Regions from separate parts of the Glutamicibacter bergerei genome, predicted to be linked through region 1. Evidence: riboswitches for the same ligand, from Rfam matches in the RefSeq annotation. Region 1 holds a riboswitch; each other region holds the start of a gene.

Region 1 (3,755 bases):
AGTGAACTCAAACTGACCGAAATAGGCGAAGCAACAGCCCTGTGGCGGAGCGTCGAGCTTACGCGGCCATGGAATGATCCGGAGGCAGATGCACGTAAAACACTGGAGAATCAGAGCTCTACGATTCTTGCGGGACGTCATGAGCAAAGACTGGTAGCTACAGCCATGGTTGGGTTCGACGGACACCGAGGCTGGCTATATTACGTGGCGGTCCAACCCGGCATGCAGGGCCAGGGGTTTGGACAGGAGATTATGGGGGCAGCGTCGCGTTGGCTTGCTGAACAAGGGGTGCCCAAAGTACAGCTCATGGTGCGTACCGAGAACACTGATGTGATCGGATTTTACGAGCGGCTAGGCTACGAAGCTCAAGAAGTGGTGGTCCTAGGCAAAAGGCTTGGATAGTTGGAACGACAAAGGGTAGGCGAGGACGTTGCCGTCCGCACCTACCCTTTATTTCGACGTTCTTTGTTATAGCGTGACCAAACCATTGTCGGTTTCAAAGGTGACCGACAAGATGCCCGGAGTGCCGTTGGGTGCTTCGTATTCCATGCTCACCGCGCCAAGATTGACGTTCTCTGGCTGGCCTAGCCAGTCTAGGACGCGGTCGCGGGAACCAGCGATAGTGATGCTTTGAATCGCACCTACAGGCTCTAGAGCCTTCGAAGGGTGCAAATCCTCCGTTCCTGCGTCCCAGCGAAGCAAATACGGAACCTGCGGATCAGCGATGAGCCCCTTGATTCCAACTTGCTGCCAGGTGAGTTCGCGGCCGTCTGGGAACTTGCGGTTTCCCGGAACAGATTTACGTCCCAGCCGCTCTTCGGCGCTGGAGAGGTCTTCAACGGAAACGCACCATCCCATCCAGCCGCCGCCAAGCTCGGAGCGGGCTCGTACTGCCTGCCCAAACGGTGCTTTGTCGCTGGAAGGGTGGTTTAGAACTTCAACAACTTCTAGGTACTGGTTGTGCTTGAGCGGGAAAATTACATTCCGCGTTCCAAAACGCGGATGTACGCCCCCCTTGACGAATTCCAGGCCCAAAGCCTTGGAGATTCTTTCGGCGGTTGGCATGAGCCCATCGGGGCCACATGCGTAACTAACGTGATCTAGCCTCATCATGTGCCCCATCATGTCACTATGTGATCTCAGTCTCGACTTAGGCGACCCTAAGTGGTAATGGTGGGATCGAACAGTCTGCATAAATTTCTTCATTAAAGATCTATATGACCGATTGAGTCACGTTAAGCTATCTCATATTGCCAAATTCTTCGGCTATCGGGCAGACTTGAGTCAGGTCATGAGTCCCAGTAACAAGCCCCGGCTTACTGGGCGGCAACCCTCCGCCGCGGTGGGGTGCCCCGGGTGAAGACCTGGCCCTCGACGCACCAAGCGTTGAGGACAAGCGCGGGTTACCCCCTTCGAAAGCTCCTCGACGAGGAATTTGCCGTCGGTGTGTTTTTGAGTGGTGTACCCCCATAGTCGACAAACAATATGGAGGAAACCATGAGTAACAACTGGTCTTTTGAAACACGCCAGATCCATTCCGGGCAGCAACCAGATCCGGTCACCGGTGCGCGTGCCCTGCCGATTTTCCAAACCACGTCTTTTGTTTTCCCGAACGCCGAGAGCGCCGCGGCTCGCTTCGCACTGCAGGAGCTGGAGCCGATTTACACCCGTATCGGTAATCCAACGCAGGAAGCGGTCGAAAACCGTATCGCGGATCTTGAAGGCGGCGTCGGCGCACTGCTGGTCGCCTCGGGGCAGGCAGCAACCACCCTCGCAATTCTCAACTTGGCTCAGTCTGGAGACCACTTGGTGGCCAGCCCGAGCCTCTACGGTGGAACGCAGAACCTGCTCAAGCACACGCTGCGCAAGCTCGGTATCGAGGTCACCTTCGTGGCGGATCCAGACAACTTGGATCAGTGGCGTGCAGCGGTGAAGCCAAATACCAAGGCCTTCTTCGGTGAAGTCGTCTCCAACCCGCGCCAAGACATTTTGGACATCGAGGGAGTCTCACAGATTGCCCATGAGGTCGGGGTTCCACTGCTGGTTGATAACACCTTGGCAACCCCATATCTGATCCGCCCCATCGAGTGGGGCGCGGATATCGTCATCCACTCGGCCACCAAGTACCTCGGTGGTCACGGCACCGCCATTGCCGGCGTAATCGTGGACTCGGGCAAATTTGATTTTGCGAAGGATCCGGAACGTTTCCCGGACTTCAACACCCCCGATGAGTCCTACAACGGTTTGGTGTTCGCCCGCGATCTGGGCGTTGATGGCATCCTTGGTGCCAATCTTGCCTACATTCTGAAGGCTCGCGTGCAGTTGCTCCGCGATCTGGGCGCGGCTGTCGCACCGTTTAATGCTTTCCTTATTGCTCAAGGTCTGGAGACTTTGTCTCTGCGTATCGAGCGTCACGTGCAAAACGCGAAGGAAGTAGCCGTCTGGCTTGAAAGCCAGGAGCAGGTTGAAAAGGTCGCTTACGCTGGCCTGCCTTCCTCGCCGTGGTTTGAACGCGGACAGAAGTACTCGGCAAAGGGTGTCGGCGCGATTATTGCCTTCGATATTGCTGGTGGACTCGAAGCTGGCAAGGCTTTTGTGGATGCGCTGGAGCTGCATTCACATGTGGCCAACCTCGGTGACGTTCGTTCGCTCGTCATCCACCCGGCGTCGACCACCCACGCGCAATTGACCGAAGACGAACGTCTGGCCGCCGGTGTGCGTCCGGGCCTCGTTCGGTTGAGTGTGGGACTTGAAAACATCAAGGATATTCTCGCTGATCTGCAACTTGGTTTTGCTGCCACTAAGCAGCTCTCTCACCAGGAATTGCAGGAAACCCTTTAGGCATGGCATCCATAGTGACTACCGAAGAAACTCTGCCATCGCAGGAACTTACCGACGGGCAAGACGGCATTTTGCGTCGTGCGTTCGTGGGGGAGTACACCTTCGAAACCGGTGGCTACCTACCGCAGATCGAGTTGGCCTACGAAACATGGGGCCAGCTTAACGCGGAGGGGACCAACGCGGTGCTGGTGAAGCACGCGTTGACCGGTGATGCGCACGTATCGCGCGGAGATTCGCAGACCCCGGGCTGGTGGGAAGATTTTGTCGGCCCCGGGCTAACTGTTGATACCGACAAGTATTTTGTCGTGGCCATCAACATCATCGGTGGTTGCAATGGGTCCACCGGACCTAGTTCGCCAGATGAGCACGGCAACGCCTGGGGTTCACGCTTCCCCTTTATTACCATCAAGGATTCCGTGCGCCTCGAAGCGCGGTTGGCCGACCTGCTCGGGGTGCACTCCTGGCATACGGTCATCGGCGGTTCCATGGGTGGGGCACGAGCCCTTGAATGGGCGGTTGAATTCCCGCAACGCGTAAAGAACGTGGTGGTGATGGCCTCCACGGCGCAAGCCACGGCAGAACAGATCGCTTTTGCGCAGGTGCAGACCGAGGCCATTCGCCTCGATCCCAACTTTGCGCAGGGCGACTACTATGCCAACGGAGTGCGCCCGGATGCCGGATTGGGCCTGGCTCGACGCCTGGCGCATATTACCTATCGTTCGGAGGCTGAGCTTGAAGCGCGGTTTGCGCGTAATGCGCAGACCGGCGAACAGCCGTTTGTTACAACACGCGGCCCACGCGGCCGATACCAGGTGGAAAGCTATCTTGATCACCAGGCGACCAAGCTGGTTCATCGTTTTGACGCGAATAGCTACCTGGTGCTCACCGAGGCTTTGATGAGCCATGACGTGGCG
Region 2 (3,755 bases), 610 kb from region 1:
TGGTAGATCACCGGGGTACGCTGCGTGCTTGGCTCGGTGATGGCGATGCCCGGAACCTTGAAGTACTTTCCTTCATGGTTGATCGAGTGCACCTTAGCCGGGTCGGCATAAACGCCGGTTTCCTTGTTGGCCTGTACTGCGTCGTCTTCCCACGAACCTTCAAGAAGCTTGTAAACAACCTCTAGGTACTCGTCTGCGTGATTGTAACGCTCATCGTGTTCCATCTGGTCTTCCTGGCCCATGTTCCGGGCAGCGGACGGCAGATAACCGGTGACTACGTTCCAGCCCACACGGCCTTCGGTCAGGTGGTCCAGGGTGGCCAAACGGCGGGCGAAAGCATATGGGTGCTCATAGGCGGTGCCAGCGGTGACACCAAAACCGAGGTTCTCGGTGACTGCGGCCATCGCTGAAACCAGCATCATCGGATCGTTGACCGGAGCCTGCGCGCCGGTGCGTAGTGGGCTTTCGTTGGAGCCCTTGTACACGTCGTAGGTGCCCAGCACATCGGCGAGGAACAGTCCGTCGAACTTGCCCTTTTCCAGCACCTTGGCCAGGTGTGTCCAGTAACCCAGGGTCTTGTAGGTCGAGGCCTTGTCAGCCGGGTGACGCCACAGTCCTGGTGACTGGTGAGCCACGCAGTTCATGTCGAAGGCGTTAAAAAGGATTTCGCGCTTGTTCTCGCTCATTGGTGTACCCCTATCCATGGAAATGAAATCTTGTAAATCTAACGGTGCGTTCAAAAAACTTGTTTAGCTTCCAGAAAATTGTGGTGTTCCAGAAACCGTTCCGGTGACCGAGAGCCGTTGGGGTTGCACCCCATTGATCTCGTAGTCCCCTACGATGCGTGCCTTATAAATTGCCGGGTTATGCGTTGCGATGGTGCGTGCGTTGCGCCAATGCCGGTCCATGTTGCAGCTGTTGCGTGTAGCCGATGCCCCGAGCCCGTCAAAGAGTTTGCTCGTCGCCCCGATCACCAAGGGCTGCACAATGGTCTGGGCGCGGTTTGCCGCCAGCTCGCACACGGCGAAGCGTTCCTCGGAGTTCAGGTTCGCATCGGCCATCGCCGATTCGACTTCCAGCACCGCCCCCATGACCACGGAGTCGGCGGCAAAAACTTCGGCGGATACCTCACCGACCAGCTGCAGTACCTGTGGTTCGCGGTGTACCGGAACCCCTGTTCCGGTACTGAAGCTGCGGGTACGTGCCTGAACCGAAGATCGCAGGTCGTTTAGTGCGGCCCGACCAATTCCGGCTTGCACCGCCATGAGTACCAGCTGGAAGATTGCGGCCTCCGGGTCGGTGGGATCTTCGGGCATGAAGGTATCCACCGGAACATTGTGGAATTCGGTACTGCCGGTACCGGTCAGCTGCTGACCAAACCCGTCCCAGTCATCAAGGATCTTCACACCACTGTGTTGCGTTGAAACCACGGCGATCTGGCGACCAGGGATCTCTGGGTGGGCTACCGCAACGGTGGTCCAGTCCGCAAAAATGGTACCGGTGCAATAAAATTTGCGGCCGTTGACCAACCACCGCGAGTCTTGCTCAGTTACCTTCGTGTTCAGTACGCCCAGCGCGTTTCCGCCCTCTTCGGTATAAGCATTGCCAACGATCTGGCCGGCGCTGATTCGCGTAGTCCACTTGCTGCGTAGCACTTGGTCTTCTAAGCGCACCACATTTTCTACGAAGGCAATATGGGCTCTCCAGAGTTGTGCCACGTGCGAATCAGCTTCGGCTAGCTCAATAAGCAACCGAAACACATCGCTTAGCCGTGCGCCATGACCACCTTCGGCAATGGATAGTCGCAACGCGCCGAAGCGTTCACGATTAAGCAGCCCGACCTGTTCGAAGGGGAGTATCCGTTGCCGGTCACGCTCACTAGACCCGGCGGCAATCTGTGCGAAGACGGGACGGAAGATATCTGCAAGTCGTTCATACTGTTCATCTGCGCCAGAACCTGGAGTTATTTTGAGCAATTGTCGTGTGGGTAGCTCTACAGGCAGCTCATCAAGCTCCGCAGCGTTACCGGCCACAGACGGATCGCTAAGCGCATTAAAGTCGCCAGCTAAATCGCCAAATGACATCAAAAGTCCTCTATTCTTTCCATCGGTTCTGGCTGTAGCACCGTCCCGGGCCAAAAAATGGTGGGTGGTTGCTGCGACGTCTTCGAGCCAAATCTCTCGGTCGCTCTGGATGGTTCGTAATCATTTGTAGCCTGAGAATTACGTTGCCTTCAACCCGGCAAGTCATATTTCTTCGTGCTGGCATGACCCTTGAATTGCATCAAGGACTCCACTTATCCGGCATAGTCGAACGCCACACCCAGCGTTTCGCGATTTTTCAGCCAAATACGTTGTTGATGAAATAAAAATCGAAACATCTTGATGATGTGACGTAGTTATCGAATATTTTTCATATTACGACGGATTTGCATTGAATTCGTTCGAAAGCCTGTAATGGTCATATAACCATCCCGAGCGGCCAAGAGATCTGGCTCTGTGACGCCGCAGCAACCACCACACACGATTTGTAAATAGATGTGTGGCCGGTGCTACCGCCAGGAACGATGGAGATGAATCATGGTTTTCATATTGCCCTGCCCCAGCTGGCTTACTCGAAGAAGTTGCTCGATGATGTGCCAGCAACTGGACACCCGCTAGCTAAACAACGCGCACGTAAGCACCGCAGGAACAGCAGCCCCAAACTTTTCAAGGAAACGCAATGACTATCACCAAGTTGCCCACTACAACCTCACCTGCTGGCACCGAGAACCGTCAGGAGTTCTGGGACGAAGCAGCAAACTTGCTCGACTGGGACACCAAATGGCACACCACTAGCCAGATCATTGCCGCGGACCCACAAGCAAAGCGTGGACCACAGATCTCTTGGTACCTCGGTGGCAAGCTCAACGCCGCCGTGAACTGCGCGGACCGCCACGTGGAATCCGGAAATGGCGACAAGGTCGCGCTCTACTTTGAGGGCGAGCCTGGCGATCGCATTGCGGTGACCTACCAAAACCTGCAAGATCGCGTTAGCCAAGCGGCCAACGCGCTATTGGAACTCGGTATTACCAAGGGTGACCGCGTGGTCATCTACCTACCGGTGCTCATCGAAACAATTGTGATCACCCTGGCCTGCGCCCGTATCGGCGCGATCCATTCACTGGTCTTCGGAGGTTTCTCCGCGGAGGCACTCAAATTTCGTGTGGAAGACACCAAAGCGAAGCTGCTGGTGACCACCGACGGTCAATTCCGTCGTGGGATCTCGGTTCCCGTCAAAACCAATGCCGATATTGCGGTCTCCGGAGAAAATGACATTGAAAAGGTGCTGGTTATTCAGCGCACCGGGGACGACATTCCTTGGACCGAAGGACGCGACCTGTGGTGGCACGAAACGGTAGAGAACCAGCCCACGCACCACAAAGCCGAAGCCTTCGACTCTGAGACGCCGCTGTTCATCATGTACACCTCGGGAACTACCGGACAGCCTAAGGGGCTGGTGCACACCACCGGCGGTTACCTCACTCAGGCTGCTTATAGCCACAATCTTTTGTTCGGCAATCCTGATGAGTCTCAGCGCTCCGATGACGTGCACTGGTGCACCGCGGATTTGGCTTGGGTTACCGCACATACTTATGAAATTTATGGGCCACTAGCCAACGGTGTCACCCAGGTGATCTACGAGGGTGTGCCTAACGCACCGCATCCCGGACGCCACTTTGAAATTATCGAGCGCTACAAGGTCACCAGTTACTA
Region 3 (3,755 bases), 200 kb from region 1:
AAATGCTGGAAGAGCTGTCCGTGGAGATCGCCAAAATCTTCTGGAAGCACCGGAGCTCCGCTGTCATTGCAAGATGCTGGGAGCACGACGCTGAAGTCGTAATCGCGGACGTAAGAAGAGAAATTATTGCCGACCATGCCCTGGGACCGAGTACCCGTGAGTTTATCCACGATCGTGGTTTCAAGCACTTCTAAAAGCGGGAATTCCTGATCGTTATTATCGGCAGAAAAATGCACATTTGCTGAAATGATTTCCAATTCCAGAGAGTAACGGTCGCCCTGGGGATTGTCCCAGTGAGCCAGGGAATTGAAGCGACGGTTGATCATCGTCAGGGCATTGCGAAGGTTCTCTTCGCGACGCTCTCCGCGTGCCAAATTGGCGAAGTTTGTCGTGGTTCGAGAATTCGCCGAAGGGGAGTAATTCTCGTCGAATCTGGTGGTGCTAATGCTGAAATTTAATGCGTCTGCCATGACGGCCAATCTGTATTTGGGAGGCCTGGGCAGGCCGAGGGGATGTCGTTGCGTCAATCATGCAGGGTGATTCTTGATATCGGGTAACTCGATATAACTATGGATTCATATAGACTCTGGCTATGGTTCAGGGAACGAATGGTCTGACACTGCAGCAACTTCGCTATTTCGTGGCGGTCGCCTCGGAGGGCTCGATCTCCGCTGCCGCCGACCTGATTTACGTCGCACAGCCCAGCATGTCCTCAGCGATGAAGGAGCTTGAATCACGGGTGGGGCGCACCTTGCTGATGCGCTCGGCCAGGGGAGTGACACTCACCGCCGAAGGCGCCGAATTCCTCGGCTACGCCCGGCAGGTCCTGGAACAGGTGGAGCTTCTTGAGCACCGCTATCTCGGTCGCCCCTCGGCCCGGCGGCTGCTGGGCGTCTCCACTCAGCACTACTCCTTTTCGGTGGACGCTTTCGTGCGGATGGTGCAGGCCAGCGGGGCCGAGGAGTACCAGTTTTCGCTGCGCGAGACCCGCACCGAGCAGATCATCGAGGACGTGCGCACGCTGCGCAGCGACATCGGGATCCTGTACCGCAACGACTTCAACCGGAAGGTCATCGACAAGCTGCTGCGCGAATCGCGGCTGGTCTTCCACCCGCTGTTCCTGGCCGATCCGCACATTTTCATCTCGCGCAGCAACCCGCTGGCCACCCGAACCCAGGTCACGCTCGAAGACCTCGAAGACCTGCCCCGGCTGACCTTCGACCAGGGCGCGAATAATTCCTTCTACTTCGCCGAGGAGGTGCTCTCCACGCGCTCCAGCCAACGCGAAATCCAGGTCTCGGACCGCGCCACCATCTTCAACCTCATGATCGGCTTGGGCGGGTACACGATCTCCACCGGCATCATCAGCGACGAGCTGGACCCCTCCATCGTGGCCATCCCGCTAGCGATCGAGGAGCGCATCGAGATCGGCTGGATTGATCACGCTGCCATTCCGCTCACCGACCAGGCCCAGCGCTACCTGCAAGAAGTGCGAACGGTGGTCGCCAGCTTCGGGGTAGAAGTGCTTGGCTGAGCCGCCAGCAGCGTAACCCCCGGTCATCGAGCACCGGCACATCGTCACAAACTTCCAACAAAACCTCTACATCACGCCGATTCATCTCAAAAGGTCGCGTCATAAAGTGCTGCCGGCCACCTCGTCATCATGACAACGAGAAGTCATATGAAGCCTGGCGGCCTTGTATGAAGCCGGCCGCCCGATACCGCTTGCACCGTTTGCGTCCCATGGCCAACCATGGAGGAACAACAAACCATCAAGAGCGACTAAGAGATCTGGCTCGTTGACGTCGCAGCAACCATCGGGAAACCGAAAGGTGCTAATGCCAGGAACGATGGAGCAGTTCCGAACGCGTTTTTGCGTACTGTGCTTCGTGCCGCCGCACGATGCCAATCGGTGCACTCCCTCGCAGATAATCGAGGAGGAGCCATGAGCCAGGAAACCGACGCGGTGCACGCAGGGTACCGCCCGAGCGGAGACTTCCGCCCGATGCTGCCGCCGCTGCACAATTCCGCAGCCTACCAATTCGCATCGCATGCCGAAGCGATCGAGAAGTTCGCCCTGCGCCAGGCCGGCTTCACCTACTCGCGCACCGGCAACCCCACCGTTTCGATTCTCGAACAGCGCGTGGCCGCCCTGGAAGGCGGGGCCCACGCGGTGGCCACCGCCACCGGGCAGGCAGCCGTGGCCTTGTCCCTGCTGGCCCTGACCCAGGGACCCAAGCACATTGTGGCCTCTTCCTCGCTGTACGGCGGCACCGTGGACCTGTTCACCGACACCTTCGCCGACTTCGGCATCCGCATCAGCTTTGTCGACCAGGCCGACCCGTCCGCCTGGGCCGCTGCCATTGAGTCGGACACCCGGGCGTTCTTCTTGGAGTCCGTCTCCAACCCGCTGTGCACCGTGGCCGATCTGCCCGCCATCGCGGCGATCGCCCACGAGCACAACATCCCGGTGGTGGTCGACAACACCCTGGCCACCCCGCTGAATATTCGGCCTCTGGAACTCGGTGCCGACATCGTGGTGCACTCGGCCACCAAGGGCCTGGCCGGTCACGGCTCGGTGCTCGGCGGGGTAGTGGTGGACTCGGGGAAATTCGACTTCTCCGATGCCGCCCGCTGGCCGCAGATCGCCGCCCCGCGGGTGCGTCTGAACAACACCTCGCTGCTTGAGCGCCACGGACCGACCGCCTATGCGATGCTGGTGCGTTCCAAGTTCCTGCACGATCTGGGCCCGACCCTGGCCCCGGCCAGCGCCCAGGGCATCCTTGCAGGCATCGAGACGCTGCCGGTGCGCGCCGCCCACGTGCAGCGCAGCGTCACCAGGCTGATCGACGCGCTTGCCGAGTATCCGGGCATTGCCGCCATCCACCACCCTGCGCTGCCCGAGCACCCCAGCCACGAGCTGGCCCGGGCGCTGGCGCCGAAGGGCACCGGCTGCGTGCTGGCCATCGAGCTGGCCCACCCGGCCCTGGTTTCCCCGGTAATCGATGGGCTCAAGCTGATTTCCCTGGCCGCGAATGTGGGGGACACCCGCACCATGGTCTCCCACCCGGCGACCATGACGCACTGCCGGCTCTCGGAGCAGCAGCTGGCCGACGCCGGCCTGAACACCTCCACCCTGCGCCTGTCGGTCGGGCTGGAAGACCCCGCCGACCTGCTCGCCGACCTCACCCAGGCACTGGATCTGGCATTGGACCAGGCCCTGGCCCCACAAACCCAAGGAGCATGATGACTGGCTTCAACACCCTCGCCGTGCACGCCGGCCAGCACAAGGATCCGCACACCGGGGCGGTCGTGCCCCCGATCTACCAGACCAGCACCTTCATCCAGGACGGCATCAACGTGCTGCGTTCCGGGCATGAATACTCCCGCGGCTCGAACCCCACCCGCAACGGGTTCGAATCCCAGCTCACCGCGCTGGAAGGCGGCACCGCCGGCTTCTCCTTCGCCTCGGGGATCGCGGCCGAAGACGCGCTGCTGCGCGCAGTGCTGGAACCGGGCGACCACATCATCCTGGGCGCCGACGGCTACGGCGGCACCAACCGGCTGATCTCCAAGCTGCACAGCAAATGGGGGATCACCTCTTCGGCGGTGGACATCACCAGCCTGGATTCGGTGCGCGCCGCGGTGCGCCCGAATACCGCGCTGCTCTGGGTGGAGACTCCCTCCAACCCGCTGCTGGGCATCGCCGACCTGGCCGGCTGGGCGGACATCGCCCGCGAACACGGCGCCCTGCT
Region 4 (3,755 bases), 600 kb from region 1:
ATGTGCGTCCTTATTGGCGCCGTATACCTGCACTTCATCCCACAGCACGAGGGTCAGCGCCTTGTCGAGTACCAGCTCACGCTGTTCTTCTTCCACGAGTTTCAGGTGTTCTTCCTCGGTGGTCGCCGCCTGCTCACGGGTGAACAGGTCGTTCAGTTCTTTGTCTGCATTGAGGGTCTGGTTGTTAGTGGCCGGTGCATAAACCGGGCCCAGGCCTCCGTAGGCAAACTGCCTGGTTCCGAAGAATTCGATCTGGTCATCGACCATGGCGTTAGTGAGGAAAGAATTATCTGCAGCACGGTTCACCAGCTGAACACCGATCTGGCGCCACTGCTGCTCAATCAGTTCAAAAGCAGGCTTAATGACCACAGAGTTATTCGAGCTGGCTACTGTGATTTCAAGTTTCTTGCCGTCCTTTTCACGGATCCCATCCGTACCCACCTTCCAGCCAGCCTCCTCGAGCAACAACTTGGATTTTTCCGGGTCATAGCCAAGCTCTGCGGAAAGGTCCACAAAACCTGGAGCCTGATGGTTGAGGATCGAACCGGCGAGGACATAGCTGTCAGAAAGCACCGTGTCCTTCAACGCCTGCCGGTCGATACCTACCTGCAATGCCTGGCGCACCTTCGGGTCATCCAGCTTGCCTGAGCCGATGCGTATCGCTGCGTGATTAGTTGTCAGATCGACGCCCTGCGCGGCCAATACCTGGCCACCGCCAGCGCTGAGCACATCCTCGTCTACCGGTTGCAGCCCGCGGACCAGATCAACCTGGCCTGATTGCGCGGCACCAGCACGGTGGGCCACCTCGGGCAGGTATTTGATCACCAACTTTTCCAGGTAGGCATCTGCCTGGTTTGCTGCGGTTTCTGGCGCCCAGGCGTAATCATCCCGGCTGGTAAAAACAACTTCTTCATCGGCTTTTTCGGATTCAAAGACAAACGGGCCGGAACCAACAATTTTCGCGATCGCTGTTTGTCCTGCGTTATCCAGCTTCAGGGTCTCCGGGGAGACTAGCCCGGCAGTGACCGAAGACGTCGCACGGAGGAAGTTAGCATCCGGGCGCTTCAGCGTCACCTTGACCTTGTTCTTGTCTACAACTTCGGAGCTTTTGTAAGCGGCGAAATCTACGTTGGGCTGAATCTGTGCCGATTTAATGCCTAAGCCCAGGGCATCTAGGTTCTTTTGCACTGCTTTGGCGTCTAGGTCCGTGCCGTCCGAAAAAGTTACACCGTCGCGGATAGTAAAGGTGAATTCCGTTTGCGTCTTATTCGCGGTGAAGTCCGAGGCAATCCAGCCCACAACTTTCCCGGATTCAACGTCAAAGTAGGTCAACCGGTCCAGTACCGAGTTGAGCACATTGGCCTTCTCATAGAATCGTGCGGCCTGGGTCTGCCAGTTATTGATCGGGGTGACTTCCGCGAAGGTAAAGGTTCCGCCTTCCACCGGCGTTCCGCTACCTGCGGCCGTCGTAGGATCGGAGCTTTGACCCGTTGCGTTGCTTCCGTCACAGGCTGTCAACGTTAATCCAACTGCTGCCAGCAACGCCACGGTCTTAAGACCAAGGTTCTTATTGCGCATTTTCTGGTGTTCCTCTCGGTAAGTTCCCGAGGATTACGCCTAGATCCTGGCCCTACCGCAAGGTTGCGGGAAGGGAAAAGACAGACTTCTCCCCTGTGTGGACCGTTGCGAAATCTAGCAATCTCCATCGGTCCTGGCCTTAGCACCGCTCCTGCTAAAGGACGGTTGCTGCGACGTCAACGAGCCAGGTCTCTCAGTCGCTCTGGATGGTTAGCATTCGGTGTGTTTTCCGAATAATTCAAGTCTGTGCCCGGGGCTATGGTGTGACCAACCATGACGTCATATACGCGTCACGAAGCCATCTGCGAGCTGCTCGACACGGAAAAACGCGTCACATTCTTCTCAAGATCTCGTCATAAGTCACTTCGTGACGCTGTTACAAATTATTCCTTGACGGTACTCCAAAACTGCGCGTTAATTTCAGCTGAAAAATCTTAAAAGTTAAGGTCAGTTCGAACCGAGATAGTTCGAACTGACCTTTCAGTTCGGCTTGGTTGCCAGATACGCTACTTCGCCGATACCGGAGTCAGTACACCGTGCACTAAGGGATCTTCCGTGCTTTCCAGATACTCCTGCAACCGCGGGTCGGAGAAGACCTCAATCAGTTTTGCAGCGTCAGGGGTCTTGGAGAATTTGGTACCAAAAATTAGCTTTGAGGCGAAAGTCCTCGGTGGTTCAGGGAACAGGAGTCCTTTATCTCGACCCACTTTTCCGGCATCAAACTGTGAGACATAACCAATCGCGACATCCACGTCGTCAAGCATGCGTGGCATGGTCATCAGCTCCGCTTCCTTCAGCTTGAATTCATGCGGATTGTCTACCACGTCAGCCATTTTGGCAGTGCGTGGTTCGATGTCTGGGTTCAGGCCGAGCAGACCTTCGCGTTCGAGCAGCCAGAGCGCCTGGCCCTGGTTCGCGACGTCATTGGGAAGTAGCAGTGTCGCCCCCTTGGGCAGTTCCTCGACCGAGCCATACCGGCTGGAGTACAACCCGAAGCCCCACTGATAGAGCTCTACGGTTGCGGTGAGATCAACACCGGCGGCCTCTGCAGACTGTTTCATGTACCACTCGTGTTCAAAAATGGTCGCATCGAATTGCCCCTCGGCCACGGCGCGGTTGGCCTGGATCGAATCCTGCAACCCAACGGCTTCAATTTCAATTCCGTAGTCCGGTGCAATGTTCTCGGCGACGTATTTCAGTATCTGCTCTTCCCCGGCCATCGCTGGTTCGTAGTGGACCTTGAACTTTGTCTTGCTTGGCTGATTGGCTGCGAGTGCGGGCGTAGATCGTTGCTGTACTAAAAGTGCGCCAAGTACGAGTGCCACGATGGTCGCGCAAGCGGCGATGGTCCAGGGCAACTTGGCGGTGTTTTTGCGAAGGGTGAAGCCGTGAACGTGGCCATTGGGTGAAGTTGTCATGATCTTCTCGTTTGTTTGAGGGCGCTTAGGGGCGTGCCAGCGCACGGGCGATACGGTCGCCGAGGAATTGGACTATTTGCACGGTCACGATCAGTGCGAGGATGGTCGCAATCATGACGTTCATATCAAAACGCTGGTATCCGTAGGTCACCGCAAGATATCCGATACCACCGGCTCCGATAGTTCCGGCGATCGCCGAGTACTCGACCATGGAGATGGTGTTCAGTGTGATCGCTGAGGCAAGTGCTGGCAACGCCTCGCGTACTTGAGTGGAGCCAATGATTTGCAACGGGGATCCACCGGTCACCAAACCGACTGCAAGGTTTTCCTTGGGCAGGTCGTTCAACGCGTTTTGTACTAAACGGGCGAAGAATGGAATACCCGCAATAGTCATGGGTACAATGGCAGCCCAGATGCCGATGGTAGTTCCCGTGATCCATTTGGTGAAAGGAATAATGGCAGCCATCAAGACTAGGAAGGGCAGCGAGCGGCCCATATTCACGATCCAGCTCAATGTGGCATGGCTCTGCGTGTGCGGGAAGAGGCCTCGCCTGTCGGTGTTGAACAGAGCCAGTCCCATGATGCCGCCAAAAATGATCACTAAGACCATCACGATTCCTACCATGGCCCAGGTCTCTGCGTAGGCAGGGAGCATCAGGGAACCCAGCTCACTCCACGGGGTATCTGTACCCACAGTGACGCTTTCGGTTGGAAGACTCATACCGTCACCTCGATTCGTGTTTCACCATTGATCTTGTC

The links. A riboswitch is a leader RNA that binds a small molecule or an ion and turns the genes downstream of it on or off. The one in region 1 is predicted to bind S-adenosylmethionine.
Region 2: linked by a shared signal. The riboswitch ahead of ACX5K5_RS01335 (acyl-CoA dehydrogenase family protein) and the one ahead of ACX5K5_RS04150 (bifunctional o-acetylhomoserine/o-acetylserine sulfhydrylase) in region 1 are both predicted to bind S-adenosylmethionine.
Region 3: linked by a shared signal. The riboswitch ahead of ACX5K5_RS03210 (O-acetylhomoserine aminocarboxypropyltransferase/cysteine synthase family protein) and the one ahead of ACX5K5_RS04150 (bifunctional o-acetylhomoserine/o-acetylserine sulfhydrylase) in region 1 are both predicted to bind S-adenosylmethionine.
Region 4: linked by a shared signal. The riboswitch ahead of ACX5K5_RS01370 (ABC transporter substrate-binding protein) and the one ahead of ACX5K5_RS04150 (bifunctional o-acetylhomoserine/o-acetylserine sulfhydrylase) in region 1 are both predicted to bind S-adenosylmethionine.

Annotation. Positions count from the first base shown of each region.
Region 1 is NZ_CM137131.1:890,119-893,873, forward strand. Features, by position in the region: gene ACX5K5_RS04140 (GNAT family acetyltransferase) at 1-402, shown strand, start outside; gene ACX5K5_RS04145 (VOC family protein) at 469-1,113, opposite strand; SAM riboswitch class IV at 1,288-1,405, shown strand; gene ACX5K5_RS04150 (bifunctional o-acetylhomoserine/o-acetylserine sulfhydrylase) at 1,498-2,841, shown strand; gene metX (homoserine O-acetyltransferase MetX) at 2,844-3,755, shown strand, end outside.
Region 2 is NZ_CM137131.1:278,596-282,350, reverse strand. Features, by position in the region: gene ACX5K5_RS01340 (LLM class flavin-dependent oxidoreductase) at 1-686, opposite strand, end outside; gene ACX5K5_RS01335 (acyl-CoA dehydrogenase family protein) at 750-2,084, opposite strand; SAM riboswitch class I at 2,101-2,200, opposite strand; SAM riboswitch class I at 2,466-2,573, shown strand; gene ACX5K5_RS01330 (hypothetical protein) at 2,573-2,725, shown strand; gene acs (acetate--CoA ligase) at 2,722-3,755, shown strand, end outside.
Region 3 is NZ_CM137131.1:688,071-691,825, forward strand. Features, by position in the region: gene ACX5K5_RS03200 (DUF1852 domain-containing protein) at 1-470, opposite strand, end outside; gene ACX5K5_RS03205 (LysR family transcriptional regulator) at 593-1,534, shown strand; SAM riboswitch class I at 1,767-1,857, shown strand; gene ACX5K5_RS03210 (O-acetylhomoserine aminocarboxypropyltransferase/cysteine synthase family protein) at 1,946-3,247, shown strand; gene ACX5K5_RS03215 (cystathionine gamma-synthase) at 3,247-3,755, shown strand, end outside.
Region 4 is NZ_CM137131.1:287,409-291,163, reverse strand. Features, by position in the region: gene ACX5K5_RS01370 (ABC transporter substrate-binding protein) at 1-1,578, opposite strand, end outside; SAM riboswitch class I at 1,700-1,791, opposite strand; gene ACX5K5_RS01365 (MetQ/NlpA family ABC transporter substrate-binding protein) at 2,085-2,996, opposite strand; gene ACX5K5_RS01360 (methionine ABC transporter permease) at 3,022-3,717, opposite strand; gene ACX5K5_RS01355 (methionine ABC transporter ATP-binding protein) at 3,714-3,755, opposite strand, start outside.